4 regions of the Solibacillus ferritrahens genome follow, and region 4 is predicted to be linked to each of the others. Evidence: riboswitches for the same ligand, from Rfam matches in the RefSeq annotation. Region 4 holds a riboswitch; each other region holds the start of a gene.
What was found. A riboswitch is a leader RNA that binds a small molecule or an ion and turns the genes downstream of it on or off. The one in region 4 is predicted to bind thiamine pyrophosphate.
Positions count from the first base shown of each region.

Region 1: another riboswitch for thiamine pyrophosphate. It lies ahead of thiT (energy-coupled thiamine transporter ThiT); the one in region 4 lies ahead of tenA (thiaminase II).
Region 2: another riboswitch for thiamine pyrophosphate. It lies ahead of thiM (hydroxyethylthiazole kinase); the one in region 4 lies ahead of tenA (thiaminase II).
Region 3: another riboswitch for thiamine pyrophosphate. It lies ahead of thiD (bifunctional hydroxymethylpyrimidine kinase/phosphomethylpyrimidine kinase); the one in region 4 lies ahead of tenA (thiaminase II).

Region 1 covers NZ_JAXCLE010000005.1:166,183-171,897, reverse strand. The annotation lists gene SNE38_RS07110 (polyphosphate kinase 2 family protein) at 1-695, opposite strand, end outside; gene map (type I methionyl aminopeptidase) at 868-1,620, opposite strand; gene thiT (energy-coupled thiamine transporter ThiT) at 1,836-2,396, opposite strand; TPP riboswitch at 2,510-2,618, opposite strand; gene SNE38_RS07095 (DUF4870 domain-containing protein) at 2,736-3,062, shown strand; gene SNE38_RS07090 (hypothetical protein) at 3,132-3,263, shown strand; gene SNE38_RS07085 (SMC family ATPase) at 3,321-5,715, opposite strand, start outside.
Region 2 covers NZ_JAXCLE010000005.1:109,534-115,248, reverse strand. The annotation lists gene SNE38_RS06850 (DUF6944 family repetitive protein) at 1-184, opposite strand, end outside; gene SNE38_RS06845 (thiamine phosphate synthase) at 485-1,195, opposite strand; gene SNE38_RS06840 (MTH1187 family thiamine-binding protein) at 1,197-1,496, opposite strand; gene thiM (hydroxyethylthiazole kinase) at 1,500-2,336, opposite strand; TPP riboswitch at 2,489-2,588, opposite strand; gene SNE38_RS06830 (spore germination protein) at 2,784-4,292, shown strand; gene SNE38_RS06825 (GerAB/ArcD/ProY family transporter) at 4,292-5,401, shown strand; gene SNE38_RS06820 (Ger(x)C family spore germination protein) at 5,388-5,715, shown strand, end outside.
Region 3 covers NZ_JAXCLE010000007.1:153,028-158,742, reverse strand. The annotation lists gene SNE38_RS09250 (M14 family zinc carboxypeptidase) at 1-352, shown strand, start outside; gene SNE38_RS09245 (hypothetical protein) at 392-673, opposite strand; gene SNE38_RS09240 (YpzG family protein) at 856-1,008, shown strand; gene SNE38_RS09235 (hypothetical protein) at 1,080-1,268, opposite strand; gene SNE38_RS09230 (hypothetical protein) at 1,395-1,598, shown strand; gene SNE38_RS09225 (cell wall hydrolase) at 1,683-2,123, opposite strand; gene SNE38_RS09220 (LysM peptidoglycan-binding domain-containing protein) at 2,294-3,583, shown strand; TPP riboswitch at 3,753-3,851, shown strand; gene thiD (bifunctional hydroxymethylpyrimidine kinase/phosphomethylpyrimidine kinase) at 3,940-4,752, shown strand; gene SNE38_RS09210 (bifunctional 2',3'-cyclic-nucleotide 2'-phosphodiesterase/3'-nucleotidase) at 4,931-5,715, shown strand, end outside.
Region 4 covers NZ_JAXCLE010000023.1:4,720-10,434, reverse strand. The annotation lists gene SNE38_RS16945 (efflux RND transporter permease subunit) at 1-1,898, shown strand, start outside; gene SNE38_RS16940 (M14 family zinc carboxypeptidase) at 1,999-3,174, shown strand; TPP riboswitch at 3,242-3,340, shown strand; TPP riboswitch at 3,394-3,492, shown strand; gene tenA (thiaminase II) at 3,565-4,257, shown strand; gene SNE38_RS16930 (thiamine phosphate synthase) at 4,281-4,889, shown strand; gene thiO (glycine oxidase ThiO) at 4,873-5,715, shown strand, end outside.

The DNA.
Region 1 (5,715 bases), on a different contig from region 4:
ATTTGAGCAACAGCTTCTTTTAGCACTTGTACTCGTGCATAAAATTTATCGTTGCCAGGAATTAAACACCAAGGGGCATTTTCTGTATTTGTTTTAGCAAACATCTCATCTGCCGCTTCTATATATAAATTAAACTTTTCACGATTTCGCCAATCTTCATCTGTTAGTTTCCATGATTTATACGGATCTTCCGCTCTTTCCATGAAACGCTTCAATTGCTCATCTGCATCTATATGAATCCAGAATTTAACTATAATATAATCTTCATCTGTTAATTGCTTTTCAAAACCATTAATTTCGTTATACGCCCGCTGCCATTCATGTTCTTTTGCAAAGCCTTCGATGCGTTCCACTAATACACGACCATACCAGGAACGGTCAAAGATGGCAATCTGTCCATGCTGGGGTAACTTCCTCCAAAATCGATGCATATAATGATAACGCATTTCGTGTGGCTGTGGTGCGGAAATTGGCGAAACGATTAATCCACGGGGATCAATGTGTTCTGTTAATCGCTTAATGGCCCCCCCTTTTCCTGCTGCATCCATTCCTTCAAATACGAAGATGAGACCGATTTTATTGTTGTATAAAAATTGCTGAATATTAAGCACTTCATACTGCAGCTCTTTCAATTGCTTTTTGTATAGCTTCTTATCCAATTTTAATGTTAGATCCAAATCATTTAGTTTCTTCATTCAACGGCCTCCTCTATTACGAATCCTTACATATATTTTACTTGAAAGTGTATGAAAATGGTAATTGTTGTTGTGATTTATTTGAATCGTTTGATTATTTTATGTTGATTTAAACACCCGCTAGAACAAAAGTAAAAAACGTGGCCGCATTATATGCTTCCACGTTTTCTAATTAGTCTTCTAATGTTGTTAAAATAATTGGTTTGTCTTTTGTTACAATAATTGAATGTTCAATTTGAGCGACTAATGATTTATCCGGAGTGACAAATGTCCAACCATCCCCAGATTCGACAATATGCTCTGCCTTTGCTGAAATGAATGGTTCTACTGCTAAAACCATCCCTTCCTTCATAATTGTTGTATCCCAGGCATCATAATAGTTTAATACGTGGTTTGGCTCTTCATGCAATGATTTTCCTAAACCATGCCCCGTTAAGTTCATAATAACCGTTAGGCCATGATCACGCGCTTCACGTTCAACTGCTTTACCAATTTGATTTAATTTTGAACCTGCTTTAACTTTTGTCATTGCACGTTCAAATGCTGATTTTGCTACAGCACAAAGCTTTTCTTTATCCTCGTAGCCTTCCCCGACAACGAAGGAAATACCAGTATCTGCAAAATACCCATCCAATGAACCTGATACGTCAATGTTGACAATATCGCCTTCTTGAATCACTTTACTACCTGGAATACCGTGTGCCACTTCATGATTCACTGAAATACAAGTATAGCCAGGGAAGTCATATTCACCTTTTGGACCTGAAATTGCGCCAGCCTCGGCAAACATTCGCCCTGCAATTTCATCCAATTCTTTTGTTGTCACGCCCGGTACTGTCGCCGCTTTCATCGCTTCACGAATTTCAGCACAAATACGTCCTATTTTTTTAAAAGCTTTGATTTCTTCTTGTGTTGTAACAATCATGTGTAACTTCCTTCCTCTAAACAATGTCTACCCTTAACTATAACATACTTAAAATCGGTTGTAAGTGTTCATTGTTTTTTTAAATGATGTGTTTAAATCCAGGAATTATGTGCAAAAATGAAGTATAGATTAGAGTACATTTATAATAAAAAAACAAACTAGATTTGAAGATGGCAATCCGCACTTCAAACCTAGTTCTATATTAATAATTAAACTTATTGTACTTTTTGCAATAAACGTGGTGCAGACGTGAATAATAAGATGGCAATAATAGCTGTAATAATTGTTGCTGGCAGCATGTAGGAACCGTTGTAAATAATGGAATACATCCATACGTTATCGTCGCCTGCAAATTCCTTAAAGAAGACAACTCCGGCAAGTAAGTGGCAAACGAATCGTAAAGATCCACCTAATAACGTACCTATTACAATGTAAAGCGCCATTTTTGTTTTATTTAGTGATTGCGTTGCTTGTAATAAAGGCTTTCTTATAATTGCCGCTAAACCTACTACAGTAAAAGCAAGACCATAATCAAGAATTGCCTGAAGCCAGTGGACAATATAAGCTCCAAACATCATCTGCATTATTCCGATTAGTAGGCCAGTTGCAAGACCTGCTGTTAACCCCCAACGAATTGCCATTAAAATAATAGGAACCATTACAAAGCTAATCGATCCACCTTGCGCCCACATTTTAAATGATATTTGATCCAGCACCAGTCCGACGGCAGCGAAAATCGCTATTTCCACCATCATAAGTAATCTCTTTTTGTCCATAACAATGCTCCTTTCCTTTTTCCGATGTAACAGAAGTGAAGAAGGAATAGAAATCCATCTGCAAAAATAAAAAAAACGATAATCAGGACAAAAGCCTGACTATCGTTTGAACAGTCGGTTTCTATCCACATCCCTACGCAAGTGCTAACTTACAGGTTCAAAGAGTCAGTGCAATTACGTGCACAATCTCAGCCGACTTACTCGGCTCCCCTTGTGGTACATCTAAATAAATATTGTTTGAACAAATTAATTGTATCGAATATTTTTCCAACTTTCAACAGACGATTTTTTTGTAACTAAATTCTAGACCGTTCGTATACATACAAAGGAGTGAATGAAATGGATCAATCAAAAGGATTAAGTGCATTAAGCTATTTAAGCTTTTACTTTGCACCCTCTATCTTGCCGTTCATTATATATGTTGTTTCAAAAGATGATTTTGTAAGGGAGCACTCGAAAAAGGCTTTTATTACCCAACTTATTCCGATTGCTTTTGGTGTTTTGTATATTATTTACTTTTTTATTTCGCTATTTTTGACTCATGAAACTTTGGCGATACAGGATTTCTTTGTAAGTTCGCATTTTATTGCCCTTGTTGCTTTACTGATTATCTTTTCAATTACGGGAATTTGGAATTTAGTGAAAGCTATTAAAGTTTTACGTTAATGTTTATGAAAGCTCCTTAATTGGGTATATTTCTTATACGAAATGATATTCGTTAAGGAGTGTATACGTATGAAACTAAACAAACTTGTTAAAACAGCAATTAAATTCGGTCCAATACTTTATCCCATCATAAAAAAAATGATGGATAAAAAATCTACTCCGCAACGTGCAACAACTACACGACGAGCTACAAAGCGTTAACACAAAAACACATTTCACTCAGTCTTTCGTGTGAAATGTGTTTTTTTGTACAATCATTTATTTAATAATAATTTCTGTTTTACTATAGCCTTCTTTTAGCTTTTGTACTTGTAAAATGGCCGGCATCGCTGCTTTAAGTTCCGCGACATGTGAAATGACACCGATTAAGCGACCCGTTTGCTGTAGGTCAATTAAAATATCGATAGCGCGTCGTAATGCTTCTTCATCCAACGTACCGAAGCCTTCATCGATGAACATAGTATCAATATGCACACTGCCCTGAACACTTTGAATAACATCCGCCATTCCTAAAGCTAGTGAAAGCGAAGCATTGAATTTTTCACCTCCGGATAATGTTTTAACATCGCGTGTTTGCCCAGTGTTGCTATCATATACATCAATACTTAACCCGCTTTGTGCATTTCCTTCTTTACGACCCGTTGACTTTAAAAAATACTGACCATTTGATAAAACACGTAGTCTTTCATTTGCAGCTTGTGTTACTTTTTCTAAATAGCCTATTTGCGCAAATCGTTCAAAAGAAATTTTCGCTTCATTCTGTCCACGAATTAAATCATATACATGTTCGACTTGCATTAATTTTTCTTTATAATCTTCTATTTGTCGAGCTGATTTTTCAAGCTTTTCTAAAGTTTCCCCACACTGTAATGCGTAAGAATGGACTAATTTCACTTCTGAATATTGGGCTTCTATTTGCTCATTAAGCAGCGAAATCTGTTGCTCAATAGCCTTCAAATCCACCAATTCTTTTCCCTCTAACATTTGTTGTTCTTCTGCAATTTGCACTGTTAAAGTATGGACATTTTGCTTATAGCTCTCTAATGTTTCCTGTATTTGTTGTTGAACCTGCTGAGATAGTAGCGCTTGTTTATATGCTTCTATATGGAAGCCTTCTTGTAAGAGTGCAGACTCAAATGCAGATTGCGCTATTTTACTTTCCTGTTGTTTCTCAGTTAAATTCTTTGTAGCATGCTCATAATTCACTTCACATGTCTTTTCTTCCAATTGAATATTTTGCAATGCTTCCAATGCCTTTTGTATCGCTTCTTTTAAATGACGATATTTCTGCTGCAGGCTTGTCAACGCTTCCGTAACTTGTTGGACGGTTGAAAACTGCGGTAGTAAAGACTTTTCACTTTGCTCAAGCTTACCCTTTTCTTGTGCATATTGTTTATCAATTTCCGATACATACTGCTGCCCTTTTTCAATTCGCCCTTGGAGCATTTCTTTACTTTGCAAAATCTGTTCCAAATTTTTCTTTTCCATTAATAGTTGTGCTTGTTGCTGTTTTTGCATCGATAATTGGTTCGTCAATACAGATAGTTGCTGTTCGTATTCGTGAAGCGATGAAGGTTCAATGCCAAGTTGCTGAAGTACCTGCTGCTTCTCGTTCAATGCCGCTTGCTCTACTTCTAATTTCGAGCTTACTTGGTAAAAGTTCTGCATAGCACTGTCACTTTCACGGCGTAGTGCGGTCAATTCATTATCGTCAACTTCCAATGCTTCACTGCTATGGATGGCTGGATGTTCTGTGCTTCCGCATACAGGACACGCCTCCCCGTGATGAAGGGAAGTAGCGAGAAATGCTGCATGATTACTGCGAATCTGTTGTTCCAGCTTCTGTAATCTTTCCTGAGCAAGATTTGCAATTTGCTGCTTTTCTGCCAGTGTTTTTGTTAATGCTACCTCGCTAGATTGGAGCTTTAAAATCTCCCTTGCTAGCTCAATTTTCTTGGTCAACATTGCATGAGCTTCAAATGTCTCCTGGTACGTAGCTACTTTTTCTTCCAGTTCATTTATAATTATCCGCTGCTTCTGTTGCTGTTCCTTTAATGTAATATCCTCTTTTTGAAGTTTTTCAAATAGTTGTTTTGCATTATTTTGATTTTCCTCTATTTTCAAAACGGACTTTCGCTGTTCATCTATCGATTGATAAATCGGTAAAAGCTGCTCTAACTGTGAAATAGATTTTGAATACTCATCGAGTAATGGTTCATGCTGTTTTTGTTCGTCATAAAATTTCATTGCATTTTGAAGTTGCGACTTTGCTTTTTCAAAATCCTTTTTTGCATGTTGTAATGCGATTTCCGCTCTTTCAAATTGAAGCTTCACTTTCTCATGCTCGCGCTCCAAAGGTTCAATTTGATTCGCTTTTTTGGCAAGTTCGAGACGCTGTTTCTCGGATTGCATTGTTTGTTCTTGTTGAAGGAGTTCTGCAAGCCGAGTTTTTCTTAATAAATATTTTTCAATTCGTTCATTTAGCAGCTTTTGCTCACTGAATGTTTCATTTAATTGCTGTAATTGTAATTTGGATTTCTCATATTGCCCCTTTAATGTTTTGCAATGTTCTTCATAATATTGCTGTTCGTTTAATAAAGCTTGCTTTACTTGATATAGATTAATTACATCTTGGTTTATCTCCGAAAATAGC
Region 2 (5,715 bases), on a different contig from region 4:
TAGCCACAATCCAGTTTCCTGCTACCGCCGTAATATTTGTTTCACTAGAGCTACTACTTTTATTATTGCTATTCGAGACATACCGTTTCTCATTTTTGCTGCGGAACATCAATTTATTCCATTTATCCATAGAGGTCCTATGTTCCTCTTTATTATCGCTGCCATTTGGGTTGTTAAGATTCATCAATTTTCTCCACCTACTATTCATTAGTAAGGAATGCCCTGTACCAAATTGTATGATAAACGACTTTTATTATGCTGATATGAAGGTTGTGCATTCCTAGCGACAATAAGCTATATAATGCAGTGTATGAAATTACAAATTGATTGGTTGGACCTGTAATAACCAAATAGTAGGGGAATAAGAGTAAGAGAATAATTGTGATGGCAATAGCTTGGGATTATTAAAGTTGGATGTAAGAAGGAATTCTTATATACGTCCTCAAGGGAAGCAGTCATTGCGTACTCTCCTTAATCTGATGTTTTATATTAATTTGGATTTATAATTGTTCCAGGTGTTCACTAAATTTGTTGCTTCTTGTTTTGGATTATCGGCCTCCGTGACAGCAGATACTACAAAGAAACCGTGTGCTCCAGTTTGTGCTAGGGTCGGAATATCCGCGAGCTTTACACCCCCGCCTACGACTACGGGAATTGAACTAAGCTCAGCAACTTTCGCAATATCGTCAATACTTCTCGTAATCACTTTTCCGTCTTCCCCAATTCCGCAATCAGGTTTTGTTGAGGTCTCATGTAACGGCCCTACGCCAAAATAATCAAGTTGAGAGACATCCTCTGTCTTAATATAGTCAAATAATTGATCAACTCGAGCAGATAAACCGATAATAAGATCTCCCCCTAAATATTCACGACAAACGTTCACCGGTATATCTGTTTGTCCTACATGAATGCCGTCAACTTTAATCCCTTGCGATCTAGCAGCTAAAACAACATCTAGACGGTCATTTACAAGCAGTGTCACTTCCTGGGATTTTCCAGTCTCTTCAATGACATCTGCTGCTTGACGTGTTAATTGAATTAATTCTCTGGCAGAAGCGACTTTTGAGCGTATTTGGATGCAAGTGAATCCTGCCTCTACTGCATCTTTAATAATTGATACAACTGGACGTCCTTTTGTATTTTCGGGACCTATAACTAAATATGCTGAAATATCAAGGTTCTTAATGTTTCTCATATTATCCTCCTAAAATATCATTCACTTTATTTACTTTTGTATTGATTGTATTTGTGTATCCCGGACGGATATCAGCTTTCAACACCACTTCCGTTCGAATTCCTTTTTCGGCAAGGATAAATGTCGCTTCTTTTACTACTTTCATTACTTCATCCCATTCGCCTTCAATTTCTGTAAACATGGCTGTAGTGTGATTAGGTAGTCCTGAATCTCGGATAACTTTCACTACCTCGGCTATTTCCTGAGATAATTCATCTCCTACACCAAAAGGCGCAATTGCAACTGCTACTAATGTATTCACGATTTAAACCTCCTCCAAATCAAATGGGTTGTTTGCAATCTCTTCAGCTGTCGCTTTATATAATTCATCTAAAAATTGTACTTGAAAACTTCCGGGACCATCTACTTTAAGTTCAGCTCTTTTTCCCGCTAAGTTGTACACAGCAGAGGCAGTAAGTGCTGCAATAAATGGATTAGCTGCCGCTGCATACACAGCTGCAACTCCACCTAACGAGCAACCTGCACCCGTGATTTTTTCCATAAAATATGACCCTCCATAAGAGATAGCTATAATAGATCCATCTGTTATTAAATCGGTTTCCCCTGAGACAGCAACCGCACCCCCTGTCCACTTTGCAAGAGCAATTGCTGCTTTTTTAGCCGCATGTACGGAATCAGTAGAATCAACACCGCGCACATTTGATTCATCTGTCCCCCCATCTAATTCCCATAAACCTGCTAATGCGATAATTTCTGAGGCGTTACCTCTAATAATTGTCGGTTTAAATACTTTAAATTGTTTTAAAAGTTGTGTCCTTAGGGAGCCAATACCAACAGCAACGGGATCTAACACCCATGGCTTTCCTGCTTCATGCAATACTTTTGCTACATGGGGTAATGTCTTTTCATAAATCGGTAGAAGTGTACCAACGTTGACATATGTAGCTCCTCCGGTTTTTGCCAAAAACTCCGCTTCATCCGGCAAATATACCATAGCTGCAGATCCGCCAACAGCAAGCTGAGCGTTTGCCACTAGATTAATGGTTACAGAGTTCGTAATAGAACCTGCCATCGGATTTATCTGTTTTACCGTTTCAACTGCCTGAATTATTTCACTTTGAATCTCCTGTTTAATACCCATTTACCAAACACCTTTCTATTAACATTCTGAATACGAACAAATAGAATCACAGGACAGAGGCTTTCGATATGAATTCACTTAAGCATGCGAAAATAAAAAAGTGCTCTCCCATTTAAATAAAATTGGGAAAGCACAATTCAAATTATTGCTTAAAAATATAATGAATCGCTTCCCTACACCAGTGTTAACTGACAGGTTCAAAGAGTCAGGTTTTAACCTTCTCAACTCAAAAGAGTCCCCCCGCAATATATGCTATTTTGTTTGTTCCTCCATATTATCAACAGGTATGTTGAATGTCAAATTCATACATTTAGATTGCTCACTCAATCTAAGCTACACCCACATTTTAAAGATTCAATAACACATCGAATTAAAGTATGAATTGCATATTATTTGGAAAAAATAAAACAATAAACTTATTACATCATTTGAACAGGAGTTAAGAAAATGGTCCAATCTTCAAATGAAAAATACAATAATCCCCTATATCTCGATGGCCAATTAGATGAAAATATTACAGTAATAAAAAAAATACTTGGAAATTCTTCAGATCTTATTATCCGAAAAAGCAGAATTGGCCGGTTGAACCATCCTTTTGCTTTAATTTATATAAAAGGGCTTATAAACGAGGATTTATTAAATAAAAATATATTAAGAGTTCTTGAATTAAACAGAAAACATATTCACTCGAATTTGTTTGATCATGTCTATGAAGAAATAATCGCCATTGCTGAAATCAACAGATCGAAGGAAATGAAGCAGGTAATTAAAACGCTTTTAGCCGGCGATACAGTTTTCTTACTGGAAGGTGTAAGTGAAGCCGCTCTTATCGGAACGAGCGGAATGGAATATCGTGCCCTTGAAGAGCCGCAATCTGAATCAGTTATTCGAGGGTCCCGAGTAGGGTTTATAGAGAATTTTAAAATTAACCTCTCGCTCATTCGCCAGGAAATCAAAGATCCCAATCTTCGAGTCGATATGATGGAAGTTGGCACACATTCCAACCAGAAAATTGCCATTTGTTATATTGATGGGGTTGTAAGAGAAGATCTTTTACAGGAAGTTTTGCGTCGCGTTAAAACAATTGATATTGATTTCGCACCGGATTCTGGATTTATTGAACAGTGGATTGAAGATAATCTTCTGTCACCCTTTCCACAAATTTTAGATACAGAAAGACCGGATAGGGTGGCTTTCAATATATTGAAAGGTAAAATAGCCATTATTGTTGAAGGGTCACCCTTTGCTCTTTTAATGCCTATCACTTTCGGGGATTCATTAAAGTCAATAGAAGACTATAACCAACGTTGGTTAATAAGTTCATTACTTCGATTATTGCGCTTATTCTCTTTCTACATGACTATATTTTTACCAGCCCTATATGTTGCATTAATTTCATACCATCCAGAATTAATTCCGGCTCAGCTATTATTTACAATAACGGCAGCTAGGGAAGGGATTCCATTTCCGTCCTTAATTGAAGCTTTAATCCTCGTCTTTTTTTATGAAGTATTGCAGGAGGCTGGAACAAGACTCCCCTATAAAATCAGTCAGACAATTGGGATTGTAGGCGGTATAGTTATTGGTCAACTTGCCGTTATGGCGGGTATTGTAACCCCCATCATGGTTATAGTTATTTCTTTAACGGCCATTTGCGCATTCACCATACCCAATTACAGCTTTGCGATTGGCTTGCGAATAGTTCGCCTCGCTACTATATTTGCTGCGGCAATTTTAGGGCTATACGGAATTATTTTAGTGTTTATTATGATTTATGTTCATCTTGCCAACTTAAAAAGTATTGGTGTTCCATATACACAATCCTTTTCTCCCGGCAACTTATGGACCCTTGAAAATATTGTCGTAAGGGCTCCGATTACAGTATTGTCAAAACGCTCATTTCAGCCATTCCTGAAATCGAATAAGAAAAAGAAAGACGGAGGATCAGTGAAGTAATGAAACTTTATAAAAACAATGAATCGATTCAAGATAAAGACATTATGTTTGCTGTTGCTTCGAATACGATTAGTATTACAATTTTATTTTTGCCTCGGTATATAACCGAACATACTGTATCTTCTGATGGCTGGATAGCAATTTTATTCGGAGGGTTGATCGCGCTTCTTTTAGGATGGATTTTAGCAAAAATAGCCGTATCCTTCCCAAATGAACCCTTTCTCTCTTTTGCCTCCTATTTAGTATCAAAGCCAGTGGCAGTCATACTATGCTTTATTTTTGTTTTTCAATATATTATTATCTCTTCCTTTCAAATGAGGGAAATGGCTACCCTGTCTCAGGAGTACTTTTTTGATCGTACCCCATTGGAAGTTGTCTGTTTAGCGTTTATCCTTGTCGTTATATATGCAGTATCTGGCTCGAAGATGGCCATTTTCAAATTAAATATTCTCTTTTTCCCTTTTGTTGTCGGCGGATTAACTTTATTAATTATTGCACCGATGTGGGCTATTAAGCTTGAAAATTTACTTCCTGTGTTTCAAACCGATTTTAAAGGACTTCAGTCTGGAACAATATCCAGTTTGAACGCATTTCTAGGATTTGGTATCGTATTATTTTATATTTCTCTTATAAAAAAACCTGAAAAAGCAGCTAAAATGACTGTTTTAGGAATTTTATTTCCATTTACCTTTTATATCATTATTTTTATTATTTGTGTTGGCGTCTTTGGGAATGCAACGGTCAAAAATCTTTATTATCCTGTATTCGAGCTTTCAAAAATTATATCGATTCCAGGGATTTTCTTCGAACGCTTTGATTCTATTTTATTTATCATCTGGACAATTATTGTATTTACAACCTGCTTAATGGCATTTGATATTGCAGTAATGCTCATTAACCAGTTAATTCCTAAATTAGCCAAGCAATCGATTATCTTTATTTTGTCACCCATCATTTTCTTTTTAGCCATGCTACCTAAAAACTTTATTCAAATTAATAACATCGCAAAATATATGGCCTATTTAGAGATAGTTTATATTGTATTCGTCATATTTCTACTAGGAACTATGCTATTAATAAGAGGTAGGAGAACCCATGATTCCTTATAAAAAACTTATATTTTTAATTTGTTGTCTCCCACTTACAGCCGGTTGCTGGGATAATCTTGAAGTAGAAGATAGAAGTTTTGTAACAGGGATTGCGATAGACCTAGCTACTAATAAAGATAATAATAAACCAGCTCCTTCAGAAGAAAGTGCGGCTGAGAGGGACTCCCAAGGTCAACAGCAGCAAAGTAATCAACCTTCATCAGGGCAAGAACGCATAAAACAAAATCAAAATGAATCTTCATTACAAACCGATGAAAGAGTTTTAAATTATGAAAAAGATGAGGATTATGAACAAAATGATAATAATAAATTCA
Region 3 (5,715 bases), on a different contig from region 4:
AAGTCCGCTATCTGAGCCGGAGTCCATTGCAATGGCGGAGCTAACGGTTGAACGGGACTTTGCTCGTGTATTGGCTTTTCATACACAAGGCCAAGTTATTTTTTGGGGGTTCATGGGGTTGGAGCCTCCTGAAACAGAACAGCTTGTTAATGAGTTTGCCAGAGTTAGTGGGTATAAGCCGGTGCAAACAATTGAAAGCTATGCCGGTTATAAAGACTGGTTTATTCAAGATTGGCGTCGCCCAGGTTTCACCGTTGAATTAGGTCTTGGAACGAATCCTTTGCCAATTAGCCAGTTTGATGAAATATATGAAGAGGCATTGGGGATTTTTTTAAGTGCACTTTATATGTAAATGAACTCCCCCGTTACGAACATGCAACGGGGGATACTTTTATGAATTTAAGTTTTCATCAATTTCTAGGATGTTTTGCTTTAGTTCATCCAGTTTGGCTTTATTTTGCTCAACAATATCCATATGTTCCTGTTTTTGTTCTGCATTAGAGAGTGCGTTTTCGGTACGTTCCAATGAATTGAATGCATGTTCTACTGCAAATTCTTCCGGGTGAGACATTGCCTGTTTTACTGCTCGCTCTGTTCTTTCAACTGAGTTGGATAGTAAACTAATCGGGTGATTTTGCTTCCAGCTAGGTGTGCCTGAACTTTTTTTAGCCACTGTTCCTCATCCTTTCCGTCTTCGGGACTGTTTTCACTGTTAGTATTGATCCTGACGAGTAATCCATCCGTCAAAAAAATTGCCAGTAAATGAATCCAAAAAGTACTTTACTTTAAGAATAAATGAAGTAATTCGTACCATACTAAATTGGATTTCACTTTAAACATAGGGAGGCGGAACGAATGAGCAAAAAGGGTGCATTAGATCCAAAATCTCAAAAAATCCACCAGAACTGGACAAGAAATAAGCATCAGAAATCTCAGGTTAATGGTCAAACAGAGGTTACTCTGCAAAACCAAATATTGAGAATTAATGCGAAAGCTAAACAGTTTTAACCTTTGTTAAGAAGTAAATCAGGCCTTCACCAACAGTAATATTCTGTTGTGAAGGCCCTTTTACTTATTACTTAAAATTTCTTTGCAGCGTTACTTTTACCCTTTTCTACAAGGCGATGTAGTTCATTTAATTCATTTGCGATTTCTTCTCTCATTTTGTTTGGAGCAATTTTTTCATTCTTAGGTGTTTGAGGTAACGACCTCTTATTAGTTCCTTTACTTGTGCTGTCGTCTCGGCCCATTTCGTATTCTCCTTTCAATTGGATTCCTTCTTAATATGGCATTAGATAATTTTTTTATCACAAAAAGTAAGGAAGTAAATGAAGATGGAAAAGGCATAAAACCCCCAATACTGAGCACATTAAATCAGTAGGAGGTGGATGAATATGAGCAAAAACAACAAAAAGACGTTGAACGAAAGAACACATAACCCTTATGCTACTTATAAAGAATTGCATCATAATAAGACAAGTCATGATCGAAATCCAGAAGATAATGTAGCTGAATTTGCAGAAGAATTTGATGCTAAACTCAAAAATAAAAATAACAAAACAAATCACGATAAAAACCAGCAGTCCAACAAAAAATAAGTATAATTATCACTTTCTTTTCAAAATAAAAAAAGAGCCTTATTTATTTTAAAAGGCTCTCTAATGATTTAGCGATAGGAAAATCTATCCTATATATACACTTTCACATGTTCCGGCTACAGGTTCATAGAAGCAATGTTGTTTAAATTGCCCTGTAAATGGTTGCCCATACCATGTCGGAGGACATTCACCAGACGGATTAAAATACCACAGGGCATATTTTGCAGGATGTTCTCTCCAATAATCTAAAGCTTGTCGCGCCAATCTTTGTTCAGTAGGTCGTGCTCGCTGATAAAACATATTCCCTTTTTGAACAGCTTCAAATGAATAGTTATTTCCTTGTACTTGATAAATGACTTGTTCAATTGTCCTTACATCATTAAAGTCTAAGCAAGAAGCCACTGCACGATTGACAATGACATTCCCAACATATAACATCCCCTGTTTTCCTTCACCTTCAGCCTCAGCTCGCATCATTCTTGCCATCAAATCGACATCTGCGTCTCGATATTTTACTCTTGGCATTTTTTCACCTCACATTTATAGTATGAAAAAGTTTGCTAGGATGCGCATATCTTAATTAGTTTTGTATAAAAATTATTTCAAAAAGTACTCTTATTCATTTATGACTTTTTCTCTCGCATTAATAGAGCATTAAGTTCATAAATTAGTATATAGAAAAAGGAGGACCGACAATTCAAATTCATGTTGTACAGCCAGGAGAATCGCTATGGGGAATTGCGCAAGCTTATGGAACGACGATACAGAATATTGTGGATGCCAATCAAATTCCCGAGCCTAATCGCTTAGTTGTAGGGCAAGCGCTTGTGATTCCAGTAAATGGTCAATATTATATTGTTCAACCGGGGGATAGCTTATGGTCAATAGGACAACGTTTTAATGTGAATTATTTGACACTTGCACAAGTAAATGGTTTATCGCCAAATGCATTATTAATGATTGGAACGCGTTTATATATTCCTCCCGCTGCGAAAACATCTGCTGAAATTTTCGCTTATGTTGAACCAAGAGGCGATGAAGTAAGTGAACTACTAGTAAATCAAGTGCGTGAAACGAGTCCCTATTTAACGTATTTAGCCCTATTCAGCTATGAAGCTGGACGGGATGGTTCATTAAAGGCGCCAGTAATTGCACCATTACCTAGTTTGGCGGCAGAAAATAATGCAAGTATTGCAATGGCGATAACGAATCTAGAAGATTATCAGTTCAGTAGTGAGCTAGCACGTGACATTTTTCAAAGTAAAGCAGTACAAAACTTACTTTTTGACAATATTATTGCAGAAGCAAAAAGAATTGGGAATGTGTCGGATATCCATTTTGATTTTGAGAGAATACCAGGTGATCAAAGGGAAGCCTATAATAATTTCTTGAGAAGTGCGGTAGAGCGTATGCATGCTGAAGGTTATACAGTTTCCACGGCACTGGCACCAAAATCGAGTGCGAATCAGCCAGGGGAATGGACGGTAGGTCATGATTATAGAGCTCATGGGGAAATAGTAGATTTTGTTATGCTAATGACATATGAGTGGGGGTATTCTGCAGGACCACCTCTGGCTGTCTCCCCGCTCCCTCAAGTTGAACAAGTAGTTCAATATGCTTTAACGGAAATTCCGGCAAATAAAATTTTACTTGGGCAAAATTTGTATGGGTATGATTGGACGTTACCTTTTGTGCAAGGGGGGGAATATGCAGAAGCATTAAGTCCACAGCGTGCAATTGAAATAGCCAAACGTTATAATGCTGCCATTCAATATGACTATACGGCACAGGCACCGTACTTTAACTATTATGATGAGCAAGGACGTTCACATATTGTATGGTTTGAAGATGCACGTTCCATCCAGGCAAAATTTAATTTAGTAAAAAGACTGAATTTACGGGGTGTCGGTTATTGGAAACTTGGTTTACCTTTCCCCCAAAACTGGCAACTTATCGGTTCAAACTTTAATGTCGTTAAGAAATAAAATAGGATTAAATAAAAACTCAGATGAAATGGTATATAGCTCATCTGAGTTTTTATAAGTGATGTGGCAATTTACAATCGTACTTTGCATTAGAAAGTATATTATGAATCTAAAATTTTACCATTTACTTGCCATGTAAATTTTATTCTGATACACTCGACGTAATTAAATGCATTTGCAGGGGGACACATTTGTGTTGAGAAGGTTAAAACCTGACCCTTAGAACCTGACCGTTAATACGGACGTAGGGAGCAAAGTACAATTATACATATGTACTTACTAAGACCCCGCGTATTTTACGTGGGGTCTTTCTTTTGCAGTGACACTTAATAATATTTTTATTAGGAGTGGTAAAAATGATTGCATGTACTATAGCAGGATCCGATAGTGGGGGCGGGGCTGGCATTCAAGCTGATTTAAAAACCTTTCAAGAGCTTCGAGTTTTCGGCACATCAGTGATTACAGCTTTAACGGCTCAAAACACAAAAGGGGTGCATGGAATCTATCCTGCTACTGCTGATTTTGTAAAGGATCAATTAAATGCAGTACTCGATGATTTTGATTTAAAAGCTGTTAAAACAGGTATGCTGTTTAATGCAGAAATCGTAGAAACAATTGTCTCGGTATTGGAATCTAAAGAAATACCACTTATTTTAGATCCAGTAATGATTGCAAAAGGCGGGGCTAGCTTATTGAAAGAGCAAGCAACAATAGCTTTAAAGGAAAAACTACTTCCGGTTGCAACGGTTTGTACACCGAATATACCCGAAGCAGAAGTATTGACCGGGCTTACGATCAAAACCGAAGAGGAAATTAAATTTGCAGGGGAATATTTATTAAATTTAGGTATGCAATGTGTAGTGATAAAAGGTGGTCATTTAGCGGGTAAGCATGCGATTGATACGGTGTTTATTCGAGGGGAAAAGCCTTTTAAAATGAAAACAGAAAGACTGAAAACAATTCATACACATGGAACAGGATGTACATTTTCAGCAGCAATTACCGCAGAAATTGCGAAAGGGAAACCATTAAAAACAGCGATCATTGAAGCAAAAAAGTTTGTTCAATTAGCGATTCGTTACCCACTGAATATTGGTCATGGATTTGGCCCTACAAACCATTTTGCCTACCAGGAGCACCGCGGAATTTGCGACGTGCAAGTAATTTAATTAATTTATTGAGTAAATTGTACCCGTTTCTTGAAGTGAATAACTTGTGGCATTTTTTTAACTCTCAAAAAGTACTACTTACCTCGATATAGTAATGTATCAATTTGCTCTTTTCTACTATTCTGGCAATTTAGTATGATGGACTTGTTGAACAATTTAGATAATAGGAGTGAAATAAATGTGGAAAAAACTTTCTGCTTCTGCCCTTACATTAACACTTTTAACTAGTGGAATGGCTGGAGTATCAGCGGCATCTACTTCCAACAATGAAGAAATGACACGTGGAGATTTTGTGAAGGCAGTCATTGATGCATTAGGGGTAGAAGTAGGTTCTGGACAATCCGTTCAATTCAAGGACGTACCCGATTCACTGAAGCCATATATTGAAAAGGCTGTGGAACTAAAGTTAATTAAAGGTAAAACACCGACGCAGTTTGCACCAAATGAAAAATTGACACGCACACATGCCTTCCTTATTGCAGCTAGGGGTATACCGGATGAAAAACAATATTCCGAAAATGTATTAAATCAATTTAAAGATGCGAATAAAATTGGATCTGGGAATCGTCAAGAGATGGCAAAGGCAGTAGAGTTAGGCTTATTAACAGGCTATGAAGACGGGACGATCAAACCGAATGAGTTTGTCACGAAAGTCCAAATGCAAAAGATTCTGCAGCGGTTTTTGGCGGAATATAACCCAGTTGAAGCAAATACGACCGTGGCATTGCGCATTTTAGGTACGACGGATATTCATACTAATATTATGAATTATGATTATTACAAAGATGCGCCAACGAATAGTTTAGGCTTGGCAAAAACTGCGTTGCTCATCGAAAAAGCTCGTGAGGAAAACCCGAATACAGTATTATTTGATAATGGAGATGCCATTCAAGGAACGCCTCTTGGCTCTTACATTCAATCCGTGAAAAAATTAAAAGAAGGAGAAGTCCATCCTTCTATTGC
Region 4 (5,715 bases):
TCGGTCGTGTAATTGATGACTCGATTGTAGTAGTGGAAAACATATACCGTCGAATGCACTTAAAAGAAGAAAAATTACAAGGCCGTGCATTAATTCGTGAAGCAACGATTGAAATGTTTAAGCCAATTATGTCTTCAACATTAGTAACAATTGCGGTATTCGCACCATTAGTATTTGTAGGTGGTATGGTTGGAGAATTATTCGTACCATTCGCTCTTACAATGTCATTTGCATTAATCGCTTCATTAATCGTTGCGGTTACAATTGTACCAGCACTTTCTCATACATTATTCCGTAAGAAAATTTACGGTGAAAAATCAGAAAGTCAACATAAAGAAGTTGGTAAATTAGCATTAACTTACCGTGGATTCTTAGAAAAATGTTTAAATCACAAATGGATTACTTCTATTATTGCGATTGTAATGTTAGTAGGTTCATTAGCGTTAACGCCATTAATCGGCTTCAGCTTCATGGGTTCTCAAGAAGAGAAGGTAATGTATTTAACATATACACCTAAAACGGGTGAGTTAATGGAAGATACATTAGCTAACATTGAAGAAGTTGAACAAGAATTAATTAAGCGTAAAGATATCGATATTTTACAATTATCGGTGAATACTGAACCTTCAACAGATGCAGCCTCAATGATGACTGGCGGCGGTGCTGGCGGTGGTTTAATTTATGCGATTTTCGATCCGGATATGGATGATTTCCCTGGAGCGAAAAAAGAAGTAGAAGACTATATCTTCAACGTTGGCCAATCAGGTGAATGGAAAACACAAAACTTCGCGATGGGTATGTCATCGAATGAAGTAAGCTATACGTTATACAGTGAAGACTTAGATAAGTTAAACGAAGCTGTAGCTCAAGTGGAAGAAGTATTAGTGGATATCGACGGACTAGATGAAGTTGAATCAAATGCTTCTGAGCCTTATGTAGAAAATGTCATCAAAGTAGATCAACAAAACGTATTACAATACGGTTTAACTACTGGACAAATTTTAATGGCTTTACAAACAAATACAGCAAAAGAAGTATTAACAACTGTTGAGAGTGATGGTAGTGATATTAATGTTGTTGTACAACGTGAAGCAAGATCTGCAGCTGCTGACATTGATGAACTATTGGAAACACCAATTCAAACTGCAACAGGTCAAACAATGAAACTTGGTGACATTGTTGAACTTGAAGAAGGTACTACATTAAATTCTTTATCTCGTCAAAAAGGCGAATACTTTGCGACAGTATCTGCAACGATTACAGATAAAGATATTTCGAAGGCTACATCTGCAGCAGACGAAAAGATTGCTGATTTAGAATTACCTAAAGGTGTTACGACTGGTGTAGGTGGTGTTGCGGCTGATATGACTGAAACATTCACTCAATTAGGGGTAGCGATGATTGCAGCAATTGCCATTGTATACTTCATCTTAGTTGTAACATTCGGTGAAGGTTTGGCACCATTTGCGATTTTATTCTCATTACCATTTACTGTGATCGGTTCATGGATTGGGCTATTCGCGACAGGCCAAACAATTTCTGTATCGGTTATGATGGGATTACTGATGTTAATCGGTATTGTTGTCACGAACGCTATCGTACTTGTTGACCGTATTATCCGTATGGAACATGAAGGTATGAATATGCGTGAAGCAATATTGGAAGCTGGGGCAACCCGTTTACGACCAATTTTAATGACCGCGATTGCAACAATTGGTGCGATGTTACCAATGGCATTCGGTGGTGCTGGTGGCGGACTAATATCTCAGGACTTAGCCGTAACAGTAATTGGTGGTTTATTATCATCAACAGTATTAACATTAGTCATCGTTCCGATTGTATATGAAGTATTATCGAAAATGCTGAAGAAAAATCGTAAAGATGTAAAAGACAATTAATATGGGCGGCCTGTAGGAATAATATTCTTACAGGCTGTTTTTTATTGTACAGTTAAGGGTAAAGAAGTTAAGTTTTAAAGACCTAAGCGGGAGGGATTTCATGAGAAAAATATTGCTTTTTAGTTTTATATTTTTTGCAACAGCCATTTTTCATCCAATGACTACAAATGCTGCTACAGAAAAGATTGACCTTGGTAAGTACCCAGTACAAGTAATCGCAAAAAAGGATACGGAACTAAAGGATAAGAATGGGGCTGTTTTAAAAAGAGTAGCAAAAGGGGAAAAGCTTTTATTAACCGGGATACAAGGGAAGCAAGGTATCGTAAGAAATTCTTCTAAAACAGCTTTCCTTACTTTAACTGATGTTCACTATGCTCAATTAGTTGACGGTTCAAAAATGTTAACATTTGATGAAATAGCCTCTAAGTTAAAAATGATTTCCCTGATGTATCCTTCACTTACGCAATTACAGGAAATTGGACAATCTGTTGAAGGGCGCTCTATCTATTCAATAAAGCTCGGAACTGGTAAAAAGGAAGTTTTATTTGATGCGGCATTTCATGGCCGGGAACATATGACGACGAATGTGCTGATGGAAATGATTGATACATATTTAAAGGCCTACGTGAATGGCACGAAGATAGAAAAATATGATGTGAAAACGATATTAAGTGAGGTAAGTATTGTGTTTGTACCAATGGTTAACCCAGATGGTGTAACACTTTCACAAGGTGGAAAAGTGAAAACATCTATGGCCAAGTTGAGAGCGATGAATGGGAGCTCCAATTTTAATCGTTGGAAAGCAAATATAAATGGTGTCGATTTAAACCGTCAATTCAATGTGAACTGGCAATTAATTAAAATGACAAAGCCTTCGTATAAAGAATATAAAGGAAAAGCGCCGAATACAGAGCCTGAAGCACTTGCAATGAAAAGACTGATTGATCGCGGCAATCACTTAGCCTATGTATCTTATCATTCATCCGGTCAAATTATATATTGGAGTCGAGCGAAGAACCAATTTGAACGTACGAAAAAGCTAGTAAAGGGAGTTTCTTCAATTACAGGCTATAAAATGATGCCTGTAACAACAAAAAACGAACCAATTGCAGCTTCTGAGGACTACTTCACAAAAGTTAAAGACCGACCTGCGATGACGGTTGAAATAGCACCATATGCCGGTGAAGCTTCGGTACCACTGAAACGCTGGAACAATGTTTGGAAGCAAAATAAAACTGTCGCACTATACGTAGCGAATGAAGCGAGAAAATGGTAGGTAGTAGGAAATAATTTAAAATACCATTGCATTTATTCAGAATTATCAGTAGACTAGTAGTAATTAAATGAATTTGCAGGGGGACACGTAAGTGTTGAGAAGGTAAAACCTGACCCTTAGAACCTGTTCCGTTAACACGGGCGTAGGGAGCAAAATGTACAAGCTAATAATCGTACGTGGCGCTCTCCATCTTTTTGGAGAGCTTTTCTTTTGCAAATTTTTTAATTGCGGGGGGACACAATTGTGTTGAGAAGGTTAAAACCTGACCCTTAGAACCTGACAGTTAATACTGGCGTAGGGAGCAATAAGTGCGTACATATGCACTTTTTTAGGCATCTCTACTTTTCGTAGAGGTGCCTTTTTTGCTTACGCCTCCAAGGAGGAATTAGGATGGATTTTTGTGGAGAAGTAAGAAAGCAAACGGAATATTATTGGGAGGCCAGTTTGAAGCATCCATTTGTACAAGGTATTGCTGATGGAACATTGGAGCTGGAAAAGTTTAAATTTTATATGCTGCAGGACTCATATTATTTAAAGCATTATATGAAACTACTTGCGATGCTGGCGGCAAAAGCTAATGAGGATGAGGATGTAGCTTATTTCCTGGAAACCGCGAACTTTATCCGGGAAGCAGAGTTAGAGCTACACCGTTCGACTTTTAATGAGTTGCAGGTTACGCCTGAAGAAATCAGTAATTTTGAACCAGCACCTGCAGCGTACAATTATGTCAGTCACATGTATCAAGCATTTTATACAGGGATGATTGCCGACGCATACGCTGCGATACTACCTTGCCCGTGGTTATATCAGGAAATCGGAGCCGCATTACGAAAAGCAACACCGGGTGTTAAGTTGTATCAGCAGTGGATTGATTTATATGCCTCCGCTGAGATGGAACAAACAATTGAAAAACAAAAGGAAATGATGAATCGATTTGCACAGATGCCAGGAAATGATGAACGTGAATTGACAGCCCATTTCAAGCGCAGTTGCTATTATGAGTGGCAGTTTTGGGAAATGTCCTGGACTTGTCAGGATTGGCAACAGGAAGTGTATAGGAATGAGCATGTTACGAACTTGTAAACATCCTGGAGGGGCGTAGTTATATGAAGTTAATGGCAGTAACAGATGATAGTCAGCCAATTTTAGTATTAGCACAAAAAATCATTCAAATTCAGCAAATCGTGGATTATATCCAAATACGTGAAAAAACAAAAACAGCAAAAGAAGTGGTGACTTTACTGGAATATTTGGATAAGGGAGCTGTCCCGAAAGACAAAATCATCGTAAATAGTCATTTGGATATTGCCTTGAGCAACGGTATTCAAACGATTCATTTACCGGAGAGAGGCTTATCGGGACAACAGGTTAAAGATCAATATCCACAACTTCGAATAGGTAGATCGATTCATGATTATGTGGGCGCCATGGAGGCAGAGCGGCAAGGGGCTGATTATGTTCTTTATGGACATTGCTTTGAAACAAACAGTAAAAAAGGAAAGGTTCCAAACGGTCTTTCTCCCATACATGAAATGAAAAAGAACTTAAAAATTCCCGTCTTCGCGATTGGTGGGATTCATGTGGATCGAGTACAGGCACTCCTAGATGTTAAGGCAGATGGGATAGCGGTTATGTCCGGTATTTTTTCGGCAACGCATCCATTTGCAGCAGCACACCAATATAGGGAGGCCATTAAAGATGCAATCAAGCTATGACGTAGTCGTAATTGGCGGAGGGATTATTGGAAGTGCGATTGCCTATTATTTAGCAAAGGATCAAGTCGAGGTAGCCGTCCTTGAGGAAAGTCGAATTGGTCTAAAAGCGACAAGTGCAGCGGCGGGTATGCTTGGTGCACATTCGGAATATGAGGGCGATGGAAAGGACTTCTTCACTTTTGCGAGATACAGTCAGGCGCTCTATTCGAAGATACAGGATGAACTATACGGGCTAAGTGGCATTGATATTGGCTGCAAAAAGGGAGGGATTTTAAAGCTGGCCTTTTCTGAACGTGACAAGAAAGAATTAGGGACAATACTCGCACTGCCTACTGTGACATGGCTTGAAGCAAATGAAGTAAAAAATCTAGAACCCGATGTTTCCCCGCATATAATAGGGGCTGCCTATATTGAAGAGGATACTAGTGTACTGCCGTATCGTGTATGCCAGGCTTTTTTTAAAGGGGCACAAGTTTACGGTGCATCCATTTTTGAGCATACAAAGGTGTTAAAGATTCAAAAGCAGCAGGATACTTTTCAAATAGATACAACACTAGGAATGATCAAAGCAAAACGAGTTGTCATTGCTACGGGTGCTTGGAGTAATCCCTTTTTTCAGCAGCTAGGTATAGAGCAGCAAATAACACCGGTCAAAGGGGAATGTATTGCTGTTGAAGGGAGAAGCACTTTATTAAAACATACTATTTTTCATGATAAATACTATATCGTTCCTAGAAATAATGGGGAGCTAGTTATTGGCGCTACTATGAAGGGAAATGATTGGTCAGAACACGTAAGCCTGGATGGCATGGAAACATTAATTCAA